One region of the Micromonospora sp. NPDC047134 genome, then DNA from elsewhere that is predicted to be linked to it. Evidence: riboswitches for the same ligand, from Rfam matches in the RefSeq annotation. Region 1 holds a riboswitch; the other holds the start of a gene.

The links. A riboswitch is a leader RNA that binds a small molecule or an ion and turns the genes downstream of it on or off. The one in region 1 is predicted to bind thiamine pyrophosphate.
Region 2: it holds a riboswitch for thiamine pyrophosphate, as region 1 does, so the genes downstream of both, thiE (thiamine phosphate synthase) here and ABZ795_RS21690 (ECF transporter S component) in region 1, are expected to answer to the same signal.

What each region holds. Positions count from the first base shown of each region.
Region 1 covers NZ_JBEYUI010000019.1:62,844-70,098, reverse strand. The annotation lists gene ABZ795_RS21700 (TIGR03943 family protein) at 1-246, opposite strand, end outside; gene ABZ795_RS21695 (permease) at 243-1,232, opposite strand; TPP riboswitch at 1,509-1,614, shown strand; gene ABZ795_RS21690 (ECF transporter S component) at 1,684-2,274, shown strand; gene ABZ795_RS21685 (ABC transporter ATP-binding protein) at 2,408-3,853, shown strand; gene ABZ795_RS21680 (energy-coupling factor transporter transmembrane component T) at 3,850-4,650, shown strand; gene gndA (NADP-dependent phosphogluconate dehydrogenase) at 4,901-6,346, shown strand; gene ABZ795_RS21670 (hypothetical protein) at 6,415-6,600, opposite strand; gene ABZ795_RS21665 (isoprenyl transferase) at 6,666-7,255, opposite strand, start outside.
Region 2 covers NZ_JBEYUI010000018.1:70,569-77,823, forward strand. The annotation lists gene ABZ795_RS21095 (ThuA domain-containing protein) at 1-2,083, opposite strand, end outside; TPP riboswitch at 2,415-2,524, shown strand; gene thiE (thiamine phosphate synthase) at 2,519-3,145, shown strand; gene thiO (glycine oxidase ThiO) at 3,202-4,287, shown strand; gene thiS (sulfur carrier protein ThiS) at 4,278-4,478, shown strand; gene ABZ795_RS21115 (thiazole synthase) at 4,484-5,257, shown strand; gene ABZ795_RS21120 (thiamine phosphate synthase) at 5,254-5,910, shown strand; gene thiD (bifunctional hydroxymethylpyrimidine kinase/phosphomethylpyrimidine kinase) at 5,907-6,695, shown strand; gene thiC (phosphomethylpyrimidine synthase ThiC) at 6,712-7,255, shown strand, end outside.

The DNA of each region.
Region 1 (7,255 bases):
GAGCAGCCAACCCACCCGGGGTTCGTGGTGGGGGTGCCCGTCATGCTCCACGGCGGGATCATCGGCGGCCGGGCGCAGCTCGTACCACAGGGTCATGATCGCGGCGACCACCAGCAGCAGGCCGGCGGCGATCAGGAAGGGTCGCAGCCCTTCCTTGACATAGCGCAGGTAGAGGTCGGTGAGGCTGGCCCGCAGCACCGCCCCGCCGAACAGCAGCAGGAGCACCCCCTGGGCCTGCCGGTTCACAGCAGCACCACCCCGACCCCGGCGGCGACCAGCAGGGCCACCGCGAAGGTGGCCGGGGCGAACCGGAAGGCGAATCGGCGCCCGAAGACACCGGCCTGCATCGAGATCAGCTTGAGGTCGACCATCGGCCCCACCACCAGGAAGACCAGTCGGGAGGTCAGGGAGAACTGGGACAGCGAGGCCGCCACGAAGGCGTCCGCCTCGGAGCAGAGCGACAACAGTACGGCGAGAATCGCCAGCACCAGGACGGACAGCCAGGGGTTGTCGGCGAGGGTCTGCAACCATCGTTCCGGCACCAGGACGTTGATGCTGGCGGCGGCCATCGCACCGAGCACCAGGAAGCCACCGGCCTGGGTGACGTCGTGCCGGACGGCGGCCCAGAAGGCCCGACCCCGGCGGGGGTCCTCCAGCTCCGGTCGGCGCGGCATCCTGATCCACTCGGTGCGACCCAGTCGCAGCCACAGCCAGCCCATCACCATGGCCACCACGAGGCTGGCCAGGCCTCGGGCGAGGACCATCTCGAGGTTGTTCGGGAAGGCGACCGCGGTGGCGGTCAGCACGATCGGGTTGACCGCCGGTGCGGCCAGCAGGAAGGCCAGGGCGGCGGCCGGGGTGACCCCCCGGCGGATCAGGGAACCGGCGATCGGTACGGAGCCGCACTCGCAGCCGGGCAGCACCACCCCGGCCGCGCTGGCCGCCGGTACCGCCAGGGCCGGGTGTCGGGGCAGCGCCCGGGCCCAGAACGACCGGGGTACGAAGACCGCGATCACGGCCGAGAGCAGCACTCCGAAGACCAGAAAGGGCACCGCCTGCACCATGATCGAGACGAACACGGTGGTCCAGGTCTGCAGGCGCGGATCGTCCAACGCCCCGGCCAGCGGATCACGGAAGATGACCAGCAGGATCAGCAGCCCGGCCAGCACCTCCACGGAGCCGACCCGGTCACCGACCCATCGCCGCAGCACCCCACTGCCCGGCTGAGGCACGGGGTCGGTGGCGGTGCCGGTCGGACCGTTCTGCGGTTCGTCGACCGGTACGGCTTGATTCGTGTCTGTGCTCACCCTGCCGTCTCTTCACCCCGATGGTTCGGCGGGCTGAGAGTACCGGCCGGGGACGGTGAGGTCGATGGATGTCGGCCAAACGGGGGGATCCGCCGGGTGGGCGTACCCCCTTGGCGACCTCGACCGGGCCGCACCCGGCCCGACCTGCTAGATCACGTTGCCTGTTGATCTTTAAAGGTGTTAGCGTCGGCGAGACAACTTCACCTCCGACAGGGGAGCGCACAGCGCTGAGAGTGCGGGTTCGCCCGCAGACCCTCCGTACCTGATCTGGGTAATGCCAGCGCAGGGAGTTCGGTCCACCTCCTGCCCGCCACGGCCCGGTGCCGTCGGGCGCGGCGTGCGTCTTACCTGGTTCGACACTGGACTGGGAGCAATCATGAGCCAACCGACCACCAACCGGTGGCGCACCATCGACATCGTCGTGGCCGCAGTGATCGCGGTCGCCTTCGGCGTGATCTTCTGGGCCTGGGGCGCGGTCTGGCGGGTCGCGGACCCCGCCTTCGCCTTCTTCCCGGCCAGCCAGGCCATCATGTACGGGGTCTGGCTGGTCCCGGCGGTGCTCGGCGGGCTGGTGATCCGTAAGCCGGGTGCCGCGCTGTTCTGCGAGGCGGTCGCGGCTACGGTCTCCGCACTGCTGGGCTCGGAGTGGGGCGGTGTCACCATCGTCCAGGGTCTGATCCAGGGTCTCGGTGCGGAACTGGCCTTCGCCGCCTTCCGGTACCGCTCCTTCCGGCTGCCGACCGCACTGCTGGCCGGCGCGCTGACCGGTCTGGGTGCCGCCCTGTTCGACTTCTTCGTCTGGAACACCGCGTACGAGCTGGGCAGCTACCGGATCCCGTACGCGCTGCTCACCGTGGTCAGCGCCACCGTGGTAGCCGGCGCCGGCGGCTACGCCCTCACCAAGGCGCTCGCCGGCACCGGCGTCCTGGACCGCTTCCCCGCCGGCCGCAACCGCCCCCTCGTCTAACACCACCCTTCACTCCTGTTGATCAAGAGGTTTGCGTCTGGCGAGCCGCGATTCCAGACGCAAACTTCTTGATCACCGCAACGATCGGGGGTGGGGGTTGGGAAGCAGTGAGGGGAGGAGAGGAGTGGTGGGGGTGGGTGGGGTTTGGGTGCGGGGGTTTGGGTGGCGGCATGCGGGGCGGCGGGCCTGGGCCCTGCGGGGGGTGGACCTGCGGGTGCGGCGGGGCGAGCGGGTGTTGCTGCTCGGGCCCTCCGGGGCGGGCAAGAGCACTCTGCTGGCGGCGCTGGCGGGGCTGCTGCCGGAGGACTCCGGTGAGCAGGAGGGCACCATCGAGATCGACGGTCGCCCCCCGACCGAGACCCGGGAACGGGTCGGCATCGTCTTCCAGGATCCGCAGTCCCAACTCGTCATGGCCCGCAGCGGCGACGATGTGGCGTTCGGGCTGGAGAACCGGGGGGTACCGGCGGCCCAGATCTGGCCCCGGGTGGACGAGGCGCTGCACCGGGTCGGGTTCCCGTACCACCGGGACCGCCCCACCGCGGCACTCTCCGGCGGCGAACAGCAGCGGCTGGCCCTGGCCGGGGCCCTAGCACTCCGCCCCGACCTGCTGCTGCTCGACGAGCCCACCGCCAACCTCGACCCGGCCGGGGCGGACCTGGTCCGCACCGCGATCGCCCGCGCGGTCGGCGGCGACACCACCCTGATCCTGGTCGAGCACCGGATCTCCGACGCCCTGCCCCTGGTGGACCGGGTGGTGGTACTCGAACCCGGCGGCGGGGTGCGGGCCGACGGCCCACCGGATCAGGTCTTCGCCGCCCACGGGGACGCCCTGGCCGCCGAGGGGGTCTGGGTGCCGGGCCGCCAGCTTCCCCCGCGCCAGGCCACCACCCCGGCCGGCGAGGTGTTACTCACCGCCGACGGGCTCGGCCAGCCGCCCCGGCTGGCCTCCACCGATCTGACCGTACGCGCAGGTGAGGCGCTGGCCGTGCTCGGTCCCAACGGTGCCGGCAAGTCCACCCTGGCGTTGCTGCTCGGCGGACTGGGCAAGCCGGGTACCGGACGGCTGTCGGCCAGCGCGGAGCTGGCCGGGGCGGACGCCCACCGGCCACCGCACCGCTGGCGCGCACCGGCACTGGCCCGCCGGATCGGCTCGGTGTTCCAGGATCCGGAGCACCAGTTCGTCACCAGTACGGTCTTCGACGAACTGGCCCTGGGCCCCCGGCGTACCGGTGCCGGCGAGGCGACGATCCGCGACCGGGTGGACGAGTTGCTGCACCGGCTGCGGTTGGACAAGCTGGCCGGGGCCAACCCGTACACCCTCTCCGGTGGCGAGGCGCGGCGGCTGAGTGTGGCGACCGCGCTGGCCACCGCGCCCCGGCTGTTGATCTGCGACGAGCCCACCTTCGGGCAGGACCGGCGGACCTGGCGGGAGTTGGTGGACCTCTTCGCACAGCTGCGCGACGGCGGCCACGGCCTGGTGACGGTCACCCACGACGCCGACTTCGTCGCCGCACTGGCCGACCGCACCCTGACGCTGCAGCCGACTGGCGAGACCCGGCGGGCGGCGGAGGATCGATGATCGACCTTGAACCGGTCGCCCGGCCGGACGCCCCGCTGGCCCGCCGCAATCCGGTGGCCAAGCTGGCCGCGGCGCTGCTGTTCGCGTTCCCGCTGCTGGCGACGCTGGATCCGGTGACACCGGCGATCGCCCTGGCGGTGGAATTGGCGGTACTGCCGTTGTTCGGGGTGCGTTACCGGGTGCTGTTCCGCCGGGCCTGGCCGTTGTTGATCGCCGCTGGTGGGGTACTGGTGGCGCTGGTGCTGTTCGCCGCTGACCGGTCGGGCCGGGTACTGCTCGACGCCGGACCGGTCATGGTCACCTCCTCGGTGCTGTTCACCGCCCTCGGCCTGGTGCTGCGCCTGTTCGCGGTAGCCCTGCCCGGAGTGATCGTCTTCGCCACCACCGATCCGACCGAACTGGCTGACGCACTGGTGCAGAACGCGAAGGCCCCGGCCCGGTTCGCCATCGGCGCGCTGGCCGCCTTCCGGCTGTTGCCGCTGCTCGGCCAGGAGTGGCAGATGATCGTCATGGCCCGCCGGGCCCGGGGCGTGGAGGCCGGACGCAACCCGGTGGCCAAGCTGCGGCTGTTCATGTCGACCGCGTTCACCCTGCTGGTCGGGGCGATCCGCCGGGGCACCCGGCTGGCGGTCGCCATGGACGCCCGGGGTTTCGACTCCACCGCCCCGCGCACCTTCGCCCGCCGCCAATCCTTCGGCACCGCCGACTGGCTGCTGCTCGTCTGCGCCCCCGCCCTGGCCGCCGCCGCCCTCACCATCAGCATCACCCTAGGCACCTTCACCCCCCTGACCCCCTGACCCCCCTCCTCCCACACCCCGCCCCGCCCTCGCCCCGCCGATCATGCAGTTTTTGTCCCCGCATAAGGGATATTCTTCGCGCAATGGCGACCGAAACTGCATGATCGACGAGGCAGGGGGCGGGTGAGGCGAGCCTGGTGGGGTGCGGGGTGCGACCACATGGTGACCAGGGGTGGGGGTTGACGCGGGTGGCCATCGAAGCGCGCTACGGTCGCAGCACTACTGACAGACGCGGAAGGTGGCGACGAGGATGGCGGATCGGGCTACGGCGCAGATCGGTGTGACCGGGCTGGCGGTGATGGGTCGAAATCTGGCCCGCAACCTGGCCCGCAACGGGTTCACCGTGGCGTTGCACAACCGCTCGCCGGAGCGGACCCGGTCGCTGGTGGCCGAGCACGGCGACGAGGGCACCTTCGTCCCGACGGAGTCCCTTGCGGACTTCGTCGCCGCGCTGGAACGCCCCCGCGCCGTGATCATCATGGTCAAGGCGGGCGGCCCCACCGACGCGGTGATCGACGAACTGGTGCCGCTGCTCGAAGCGGGCGACATCATCATCGACTGCGGCAACGCGCACTTCGCGGACACCCGTCGGCGGGAGGAGGCGCTGCGGGCCAAGGGCCTGCACTTCGTCGGCACCGGGGTCTCCGGTGGTGAGGAGGGCGCCCTGTGGGGGCCCAGCATCATGCCGGGTGGCTCCGCCGAGTCGTACCGGAAGCTGGGGCCGATCTTCGAGAAGATCGCCGCGCAGGTCGAGGGTGAGCCCTGCTGCCAGCATGTCGGGCCGGACGGCGCCGGGCACTTCGTGAAGATGGTCCACAACGGCATCGAGTACGCCGACATGCAGCTCATCGCCGAGGCGTACGACCTGTTGCGGGCCGGCCTGGGTGCGACGCCCTCGGAGCTCGCGGAGATCTTCCGGGAGTGGAACTCCGGCGAGCTGGAGTCCTTCCTCATCGAGATCACCGCCGAGGTGCTGGCGCACACCGACGCCGCCACCGGCGAGGCCTTCGTGGACGTCGTGCAGGACCGGGCCGAGCAGAAGGGCACCGGCCGGTGGACCGTCCAGATCGCCCTGGACCTAGGCATCCCGATCACCGGCATCGCCGAGGCGACCTTCGCCCGGTCGCTGTCCGGGCACGTCGATCAGCGCGAGGCCGCCCTCCGGGCCTTCCCCGGCGGCGGGGAGAAGCTCCAGGTCACCGACCGCGAGGCGTTCATCGAGGACGTACGCCGGGCCCTGCTGGCCTCGAAGATCGTCGCGTACGCCCAGGGCTTCGATCAGATCCGCGCCGGCAGCGCCGAGTACGACTGGAACATCGACCTCGGCGGCACCGCCCGCATCTGGCGGGGTGGCTGCATCATCCGGGCCCGCTTCCTGGACCGGATCAAGCAGGCGTACGACGAGCAGCCGGAGCTGCCCACCCTGCTGGTGGCGCCGTGGTTCGCCGACACCGTGCGTGACGGGGTACCGAGTTGGCGGCGGGTGGTGGCCGAGGCGGCCCAGGCCGGGGTCCCGACCCCCGCCTTCGCCTCCTCCCTGGCCTACTTCGACGCGCTGCGCGCCGAGCGGCTACCGGCCGCCCTGATCCAGGGCCTGCGGGACAACTTCGGGGCGCACACCTACCGCCGGGTGGACCGCGAGGGGTCCTTCCACACCCTGTGGGCCACCCCGGACCGCGCCGAGGTCGAAGCCTGAGGCCACCCGAGTGAACACCGACGCGCCCTGTCCCGAATGAGCGGGGCAGGGCGCGTCGGGTTACCGGATCAGAAGAAGCGGCGACGCCGGGCCTTCTGGGGGCGCAGCAGGTCGGCTCCCCGGGTGAGCATTCGGCTGGCCCCGGAAGGACCGCGTCGCGACTCCAGAGAGTGGCTGAGTCGGCGAGCACCTGCGGCCGCCAACGGAACCGCCACGGCCATCACCGCCCACTGGGCTACACGCTTGCGCATCATGTGGGTTCACCTCCGTCAGTGGCTGCTGTCAGGGGTGGTACCCAGACCCGGCGGACACTATGCGTTCAGGTGGTCGGCGCCACCGGGTTGGGTAGCGCCCCGCCGAAGCGACGGTCCCGCTGGGCGTACAGCTCGCAGGCGTACCACAGGTGGCGGCGGTCGAAGTCCGGCCAGAGGGTGTCCAGGAAGACCAGTTCGGCGTACGCGCTCTGCCAGAGCAGGAAGTTCGAGGTGCGCTGCTCCCCGGAGGGCCGCAGGAACAGGTCCACCTCGGGCACCTCGGGGTGGTAGAGGTACCGCCCGATGGTCTTCTCGGTGACCTTCGCCGGGTCCAGTCGGCCGGCGGCCACATCCCGGGCGATCGCGGCGGCGGCGTCGGCGATCTCGGCCTGCCCGCCGTAGTTGACACAGAACTGGAGGGTCAGGGTGGAGTTGCCCCGGGACATCTCCTCCGCGGTCTGCAACTCGGTGATCACGCTCTTCCACAGCCGCCCGGCCCGACCGGACCAGACCACCCGTACCCCGAGGTCGACCAGCTGGTCCCGACGACGCCGGATGACGTCCCGGTTGAAGCCCATCAGGAAGCGGACCTCGTCCGGCGAGCGCCGCCAGTTCTCCGTGGAGAAGGCGTACGCGGACAGGTAGGGGATGCCCA
Region 2 (7,255 bases), on a different contig from region 1:
CGCCGTCGGGGCCGAACTCCATGTCCATCGGCCGGACGAAGGTCATCTGGTCGAGGATCCGGTTGATGTCCACGAGGGTCTTGCCGTCCCGGCTGACCTGCATGGTGTACATCCGCGACTGGTTCCACTCGCCGAAGATCGACTTGCCGTCGAAGTACGCCGGCCACTGGCGGCGGGACGAGATGGTCGGGTCGAACCGGTAGACCGGGCCGGCCATCGGCGCTCCGCCGCCGCCGATCTCCGGGAAGCGGCTGTCGCCGCCGTAGCCGTAGTCCACCGTGGCCGGGATGGCCGCCGGCAGGTTGGTCAGACCGGTGTTGTTGGGGGAGTTGTTCACCGGCGCGGAGCAGTTGAACTTAGCCCCGCTCGGGCCGGACGGGAACTGGTAGTCGTTGTACGCCTGGTTGTTGCCGTGGCAGTACGGCCAGCCGAAGTTGCCGGGCCGGTCGACGATGTTCCACTCCACCAGGCCCTCCGGGCCCCGGTTCGCGTTGGTGGTGGTGGCGTCCGGGCCGTAGTCGGCGACGTAGAGCACATTGGTCACCGGGTCGATGCCGATCCGGAAGGGGTTGCGCAGCCCCATCGCGTAGATCTCCGGACGGGTCCGGGCGGTGCCCGGGGCGAACAGGTTCCCGCTCGGGATGGTGTACGTCCCGTCGGCCTGGGGCCGGATCCGCAGCACCTTGCCGCGCAGGTCGTTGGTGTTGCCGGCGGTACGCTGGGCGTCGTAGTCCGCGCGCCCGGAGCGCTCGTCCAAGGGGCTGTATCCGCTGGACTCGAAGGGGTTGGTGTTGTCCCCGGTGGCCAGGTACAGGTTGCCGGCCGAGTCGAAGGTCATCGTCCCGCCCATGTGGCAGCAGGTGTTGCGCTGGGTGGGCACCTCCAGGACGACCCGTTCGCTGGACGCGCTGATCGTGTCACCGGTGACGGTGAACCGGGACAGGTAGTTGCGGGACCCGCCCGCGCTCGGGGCGTAGTAGAGCCAGATCCACCCGTTGCTGCTGAAGTTGGGGTCGAGGCGGATGCCCAGCAGGCCGTCCTCGTTGCCGGCGAAGACACTCAGCCGCAGGGCGGTGACGGTCTGCCCGGTGTCCGGCTTGATGATCTGGACCCGGCCGTCGCGCTCGATGTAGAAGACCCGCCCGTCCTCGGCGATGTCCAGCTCCATCGGGTTGCTGGTGTTGCTGTCCAGCGTCACCTTCTCGAAGTTGGCGGCCCGACCGGCGCCGCAGTCGGCGTGCACCACCCCGGCCGCGGTCTGGATGCCGCCGAGCAGGTGCTGGAGGAACTCGGCGTTGGCGAAGGACTCCTGGGTGTGCCCGCCACCGGTGTACCAGGACCGGCCACCGTCGTAGTTCTGGCACCAGGCGATCGGGTGGTCGTGCCCCATCGCCCCGCTGCCGGGGCTGTAGCTGCGCTCGTCCAGCGAGGCCAGCACCTGCACCTGACGGGCGCGGGGGTTGGTGCGGAAGTTGTACCACTCGTCGAAGCGGGACCACCGGTCCGGCAGGTGCCGGGTCGACTCGTGGGTGGTGTCCTCGACCTTCACGGTGGCGGTCTGGTTGGCCGGGTGGCTGTTGAAGTAGGCCCCGACCAGTTGGCCGTACCAGGCCCAGTCGTACTCGGTGTCGGAGGCGGCGTGCACCCCGACGTATCCGCCACCGGCCCGGATGTAGCGCTCGAAGGCCGACTGCTGAGTGGCGTTGAGCACGTCGCCGGTGGTCGACAACCAGATGACCGCCTTGAACCTGGCCAGGTTGGTGTCGGTGAAGGCCGCACCGTCCTCAGTGGTGACGACGGTGAAGTTGTTCGCGGTGCCGAGCTGTTGGATGGCCCGGATGCCGGCGGGAATCGAGTCGTGGCGGAACCCGGCGGTCTTGGAGAACACCAGGACGGAGAACGGCTCCGCCGCCGCGGCCTGAGCGGTGGTGGGGGCGGCGGCCTGGGTGGTGGTACGGCCGGCGGCCTGGGCGGCTGTGGGGCGGGCGATCGGGAACGGCGCGGCGGTCAGAACGAGTGCCAGGGCGAGTAGCGCCACGGCTAACGGGTCGAGCGTTGCTCGCCCGCGGCTGAGTCGGGGCACGAAGATCTCCTCTTTCCGTGTAGGACGGGTCGGAGCGGACGTCGGTGGCTACTCCGGGTCGGTCCGAGTGCTCGTACCTGACGGTGAGGGTCTGGCTGCCGAGGAACTGAGCCGATCAATCAAATTTCCTTTGATCGATCGGTTTCGGGCAAGACTCATTGATGTAACAGCTTGGTAACGAGGCGTCATCCAATTGGCATGAGTCACTGCGTAACCGGGTCCCTTCTGGTCGCCGGATGAGAGTGAAACGGTGGAGTCCGGCCAGCTCCCGGGGTTGGCCGGGGCGGGTCCGGGGGTTGGCGGCGCAGCCGAAACGACGTACGGTGACACCCAACGAACCCACGGGAGCCCGGTGTACCGGGCTGAGAGGGGGGCTGCCAGCCCCCGACCGTCGAACCTGATCCGGGTAATGCCGGCGCAGGGAGGAGTGTTGCCGTGCCGTCCCTCGGACGACTGCATCTGATCACCGACACTCGACCGGGGCGGGATGCGCTGGCCGTGCTCGCGGCCGTCCTGCCGGTGGCCCACCCCGAGCTGGTGGTCCAGGTCCGGGCCGAGGACGCCGTCACCGACCGGGAGGCGTACGAGCTGACCTGCCGGGTGCTCGCCCGCTGCCGGCCGTACGGCGTCACCTGCCTGGTCAACGACCGCCTGCATGTGGCGTTGGCGGCGGGGGCCGCCGGCGGTCATGTCGGCGCGGAGGACCTGCCGGTGGCGGCGGCCCGGCAGGTGCTCGGCCCGCAGGCGGTGCTGGGCGCCACCGCCCGGGAGCCGGTTTCGGCCGCCGAGGCGGTCGCCGCCGGAGCCAGCTATCTGGGCGTGGGCCCCTGCCACGCCACCACCACGAAGGACGGCCTGCCACCGGCGATCGGGGTGGCCGGCGTCCGGGCGGTGGTCGAGGCGGTCGCCGTGCCGGTGATCGCCATCGGGGGAGTGACGGCGGCGGACGTACCCGGGTTACGGGCCGCCGGCGTGTACGGGGTGGCGGTGGTCGGCGCGCTCTCCGCAGCCGCCGATCCCGCCCACGCCGCAGCCGAGCTGGTCAGGGCGCTGACGTGTTAAGCAGGGGCCCTTCCTATACCGGAGACGTTAAGCGGGGGCCCTTCCTTGCACCGCAGGTGGCGGTGGTGGGGGCGGGGCCGATCGGGTTGGCGATCGCCTGGCGGTGCGCGGCCCGGGGACTGCGGGTAGTGGTGCACGATCCGGCTCCGGGGTCGGGAGCCTCCCAGGTGGCCGCCGGGATGCTGGCGCCGGTGGCGGAGGCGTACTTCGGTGAACACGAACTGACCGGGCTGCTCACCGAGTCCGCTCGACGCTGGCCGGCCTTCGCCGCCGAGCTGACCGAGGCCAGCGGCCTGGACATCGGGTACCGGACTGAGGGCACCCTGATGGTCGGGCTGACCGCCGACGACCTGGCCGAGGCGCGGCGGCTGTGGGCGTACCAGCAGGGTCTGGGTCTGCCGGTGACCCCGCTGCTGCCCTCCCAGTTGCGCGAGCATGAACCGGCGCTGGCCCCCCGGGTTCGCGGGGGTGCCCTCGCCGCCACCGATCACCAGGTCGATCCGCGTCGGCTGGTACCGGCGCTGCGGCTGGCCGCCGAGCGGGCCGGCGCGGTGCTGGTCACCGAGCCGGTGGGGCGACTGTCCGAGGTGTCCGCCGAGGTGACCGTGGTCGCCGCCGGCTGCGGCGCCACCGCCCTGACCGGGCTGCCGGTCCGCCCGGTGAAGGGCCAGGTGCTGCGGCTGCGTACCCCGGACGGCGGCCCGCCGGGCTTCCGGCACGTCATCCGGGGGTACGCCGACGGCGAGCACGTCTACCTGGTCCCGCGCGAGTGCGGTGAGGTCGTGGTCGGTGCCACCGTCGAGGAACGCTCCGACCTGGCGGTCTCCGCCGGTGCGGTGCTGCGGCTGCTGCGGGCCGCAATCGACCTGCTGCCCGAACTGGCCGAGTACGACCTGGTGGAGACGATCGCCGGGCTGCGCCCCGGCACCCCGGACAACGCCCCGATCCTGGGGCCGCTGCCCGACCGCCCGCAGGTGCTGGCGGCCACCGGTCACCACCGGCACGGAATCGTGCTGACCCCGGTCACCGCGGACCTGATCACCGGCCTGATCACCGGGGCGGAAGCGGACGAGTCGATGCTCAGTCCCTTCCGGGCCGACCGGTTCCGTCCGGACAGCAAGGAGGACGACAGATGGAGTTGACGGTCAACGGAGTCGGGCAGGTGGTGCCCGACGGCGCCACGGTCGCTGAACTGGTACGACAGGTCACGCCGCAGCACCGGGGGGTGGCCGTGGCGGTCAACGGCGAGGTGGTGCCGCGTACCGGATGGCCGGCGACCGTGCTGCACGGCGGCGACCGGGTAGAGGTGCTCAGCGCCGCCCAGGGCGGGTGACCAGGATGGACGGCTTCGAGATCGGCGGTACCCGGTTCGGGTCCCGGCTGATCCTGGGTACCGGCGGAGCGGCCAACCTGCACGTGCTCGAACAGGCGATCCGGGCCTCCGGCACCGAGCTGGTCACCCTGGCCCTGCGCCGGGTGGACACCGTACCCGGCGGCTCCGGAGGTCTGCTGGACCTGCTGGACCGGTGCGGGGTGCGACTGCTGCCGAACACGGCCGGCTGCTACACCGCCCGGGAAGCCGTGAAGGTGGCGCACCTGGCCCGGGACGCCTTCGACACCGACTGGGTCAAACTGGAGGTGATCGGCGACGAGCGGACCCTGCTGCCCGACGGGGTGGAACTGCTGCGCGCCGCCGAGGAACTCGTCGCCGACGGATTCACCGTGCTGCCGTACACCTCGGATGATCCGATCCTGGCTCGTCGGCTGGCCGACGTCGGTTGCGCGGCGGTGATGCCGGCGGGCTCGCCGATCGGGTCCGGGCTGGGGGTGTCCAACCCTCACCACATCCGGCTGATCCGGCAGAGCGTCGAGGTGCCGGTGATCCTGGACGCCGGGATCGGTACCGCCTCGGACGCGGCGTTGGCCATGGAGCTGGGCTGCGACGCGGTGTTGCTGGCCAGCGCGGTGACCCGGGCTGCGGACCCGGTGGCGATGGCCACCGCGATGCGCCACGCGATCACCGCCGGTCGCCTGGCCGCCGGTGCCGGCCGCATCCCCCGCCGCCTCCACGCCCTGGCCAGCACCCCCGACGAAGGCCGCCCCGAGCTATGACCCCGCACCCGGGCGCCGACGGCTTGTCCGGGGGTGTCTCCGGCGTGGTGGTGCTGACGGACCGGCGGGTGGCCCGGCGGCCGTTGGCGGAGGTGGTGGCGGCGGCCGTGGCCGGGGGCGTGCGCTGGGTGCTGCTGCGCGAGAAGGACCTGCCCCGCGCCGAACGGTTCGCCCTCGCCGCCGACCTGCGGCCGATCCTGGCCGAGGCCGGCGGCACCCTGATCGTCGCCGGCCCCGACCCCCTGCTGCCCGCCCACTCCGCCGCTGTGCACCTGTCGGCGAGTGACCCCGGTCCGCCGCCGAGGGCTGACCTGGTCGGTCGGTCCTGTCACGACGAGGCGGAACTGCGTCGGCTGCGCACCGAGGACTACGTCACCCTCTCGCCGGTCTATCCGACCAGGACCAAACCCGGCTACGGGCCGGCGTTGGGGCCGGCGGGACTGGCCGGGTTGATCCGGCTGAGCCCGGTGCCGGTGCTGGCGCTCGGCGGCATCGAGACACCGGCCCAGGTACGCGCCTGTAGGCAGGCCGGCGCCGTCGGTGTCGCCGTCCTCGGCGCGATCATGCGTTCCCCTGACCCGCAGCAGACCGCTGCCGCACTGACCAGCGCCTTCCAGGCAGCTTCGACCAGCAATGTTGAGGAAGACGGATGACCCCTACCACCGTGCTCACCGTGGCCGGCTCGGACTCCGGCGGCGGCGCCGGCATCCAGGCCGACCTGAAGGTCTTCGCCGCCCTCGGCGCCTACGGCACGAGTGTGCTCACCGCGGTCACCGCGCAGAACACCCGAGGTGTGGACGCCGTCCTGCCGCTGCCCCCGCAGACGGTCACCGAACAGTTGGACAGCGTGCTGTCCGACTTCGCGGTGCGGGCGGTCAAGACCGGGATGCTGGGTACGCCGGCGGTGGCGGGTGCGATCGCCGACGCTGCGGCGGCCGGGCGACTGCCGCAGCTCGTCGTCGATCCGGTGCTGGTGGCCACCAGCGGACACCGCCTCGGGGTGGTGGCGGCGGTCGAGCGGCTGTTGCCGTACGCCCGGGTGGCGACCCCGAACAGCGCGGAGGCCGCGGCTCTCACCGGGGCTGCCGTGACGGATCTGGCGGAGATGACGACGGCCGCCCGGGCCCTGGCCGCCGGGGGCCCGGAGTGGGTGATCGTGACCGGCGGTGATGTGGACACCGGCGGCGAGGCCCTGGATGTGCTGCACGGCCCGGAGGGCACGACCGTGCTGCGGGCCCCCCGGGTGCCGACCCGGCACAGCCACGGGACCGGGTGTTCGTTCTCGGCGGCGACCGCGGTGCGGCTGGCCATGGGCGATCCGGTGCCGGTGGCGGTGGCGGAGGCCAAGAAGTACGTGAGCCGGGGACTGGCCGGCGCGCGGAACTGGGAGTTGGGTGCGGGACGCGGTCCGTTGGACCACTTTGGCTGGTCCGCCTGAGCACAGGGAGGCTGTCATGCAGGTACGGCGCAAGGTGTACGTCGAGGGCTCGCGGCCGGAGATCCGGGTGCCGTTCGCGGAGGTGGAGCTGACCGGGGACAACCCACCCGTACGGCTCTACGACACCTCCGGTCCGGGCTCCGACCCGCAGGTGGGGCTGTCCCCGCTGCGCGGGCCGTGGATCGCCGAGCGGGGGGATGTGGCCCCGGTACGCGGTCCGGGCACCCCCCTGGCCGGGGCGGACGGCAAGCGGCCGACCCAGCTGGGGTACGCCCGGGCCGGGGTGGTCACCCCGGAGATGGAGTTCGTGGCGATCCGGGAGGGCATGTCACCGGAGTTCGTCCGGGAGGAGATCGCATCCGGGCGGGCGGTGCTGCCGCTGAACGTCAACCACCCGGAGTGCGAGCCGGCCATCATCGGCAAGGCCTTCCTGGTCAAGGTGAACGCCAACATCGGCACCTCGGCGGTCAGTTCCTCCGTTGCCGAGGAGGTGGAGAAGCTGACCTGGGCTACCCGGTGGGGCGCGGACACCGTGATGGACCTGTCCACCGGCAAGCGGA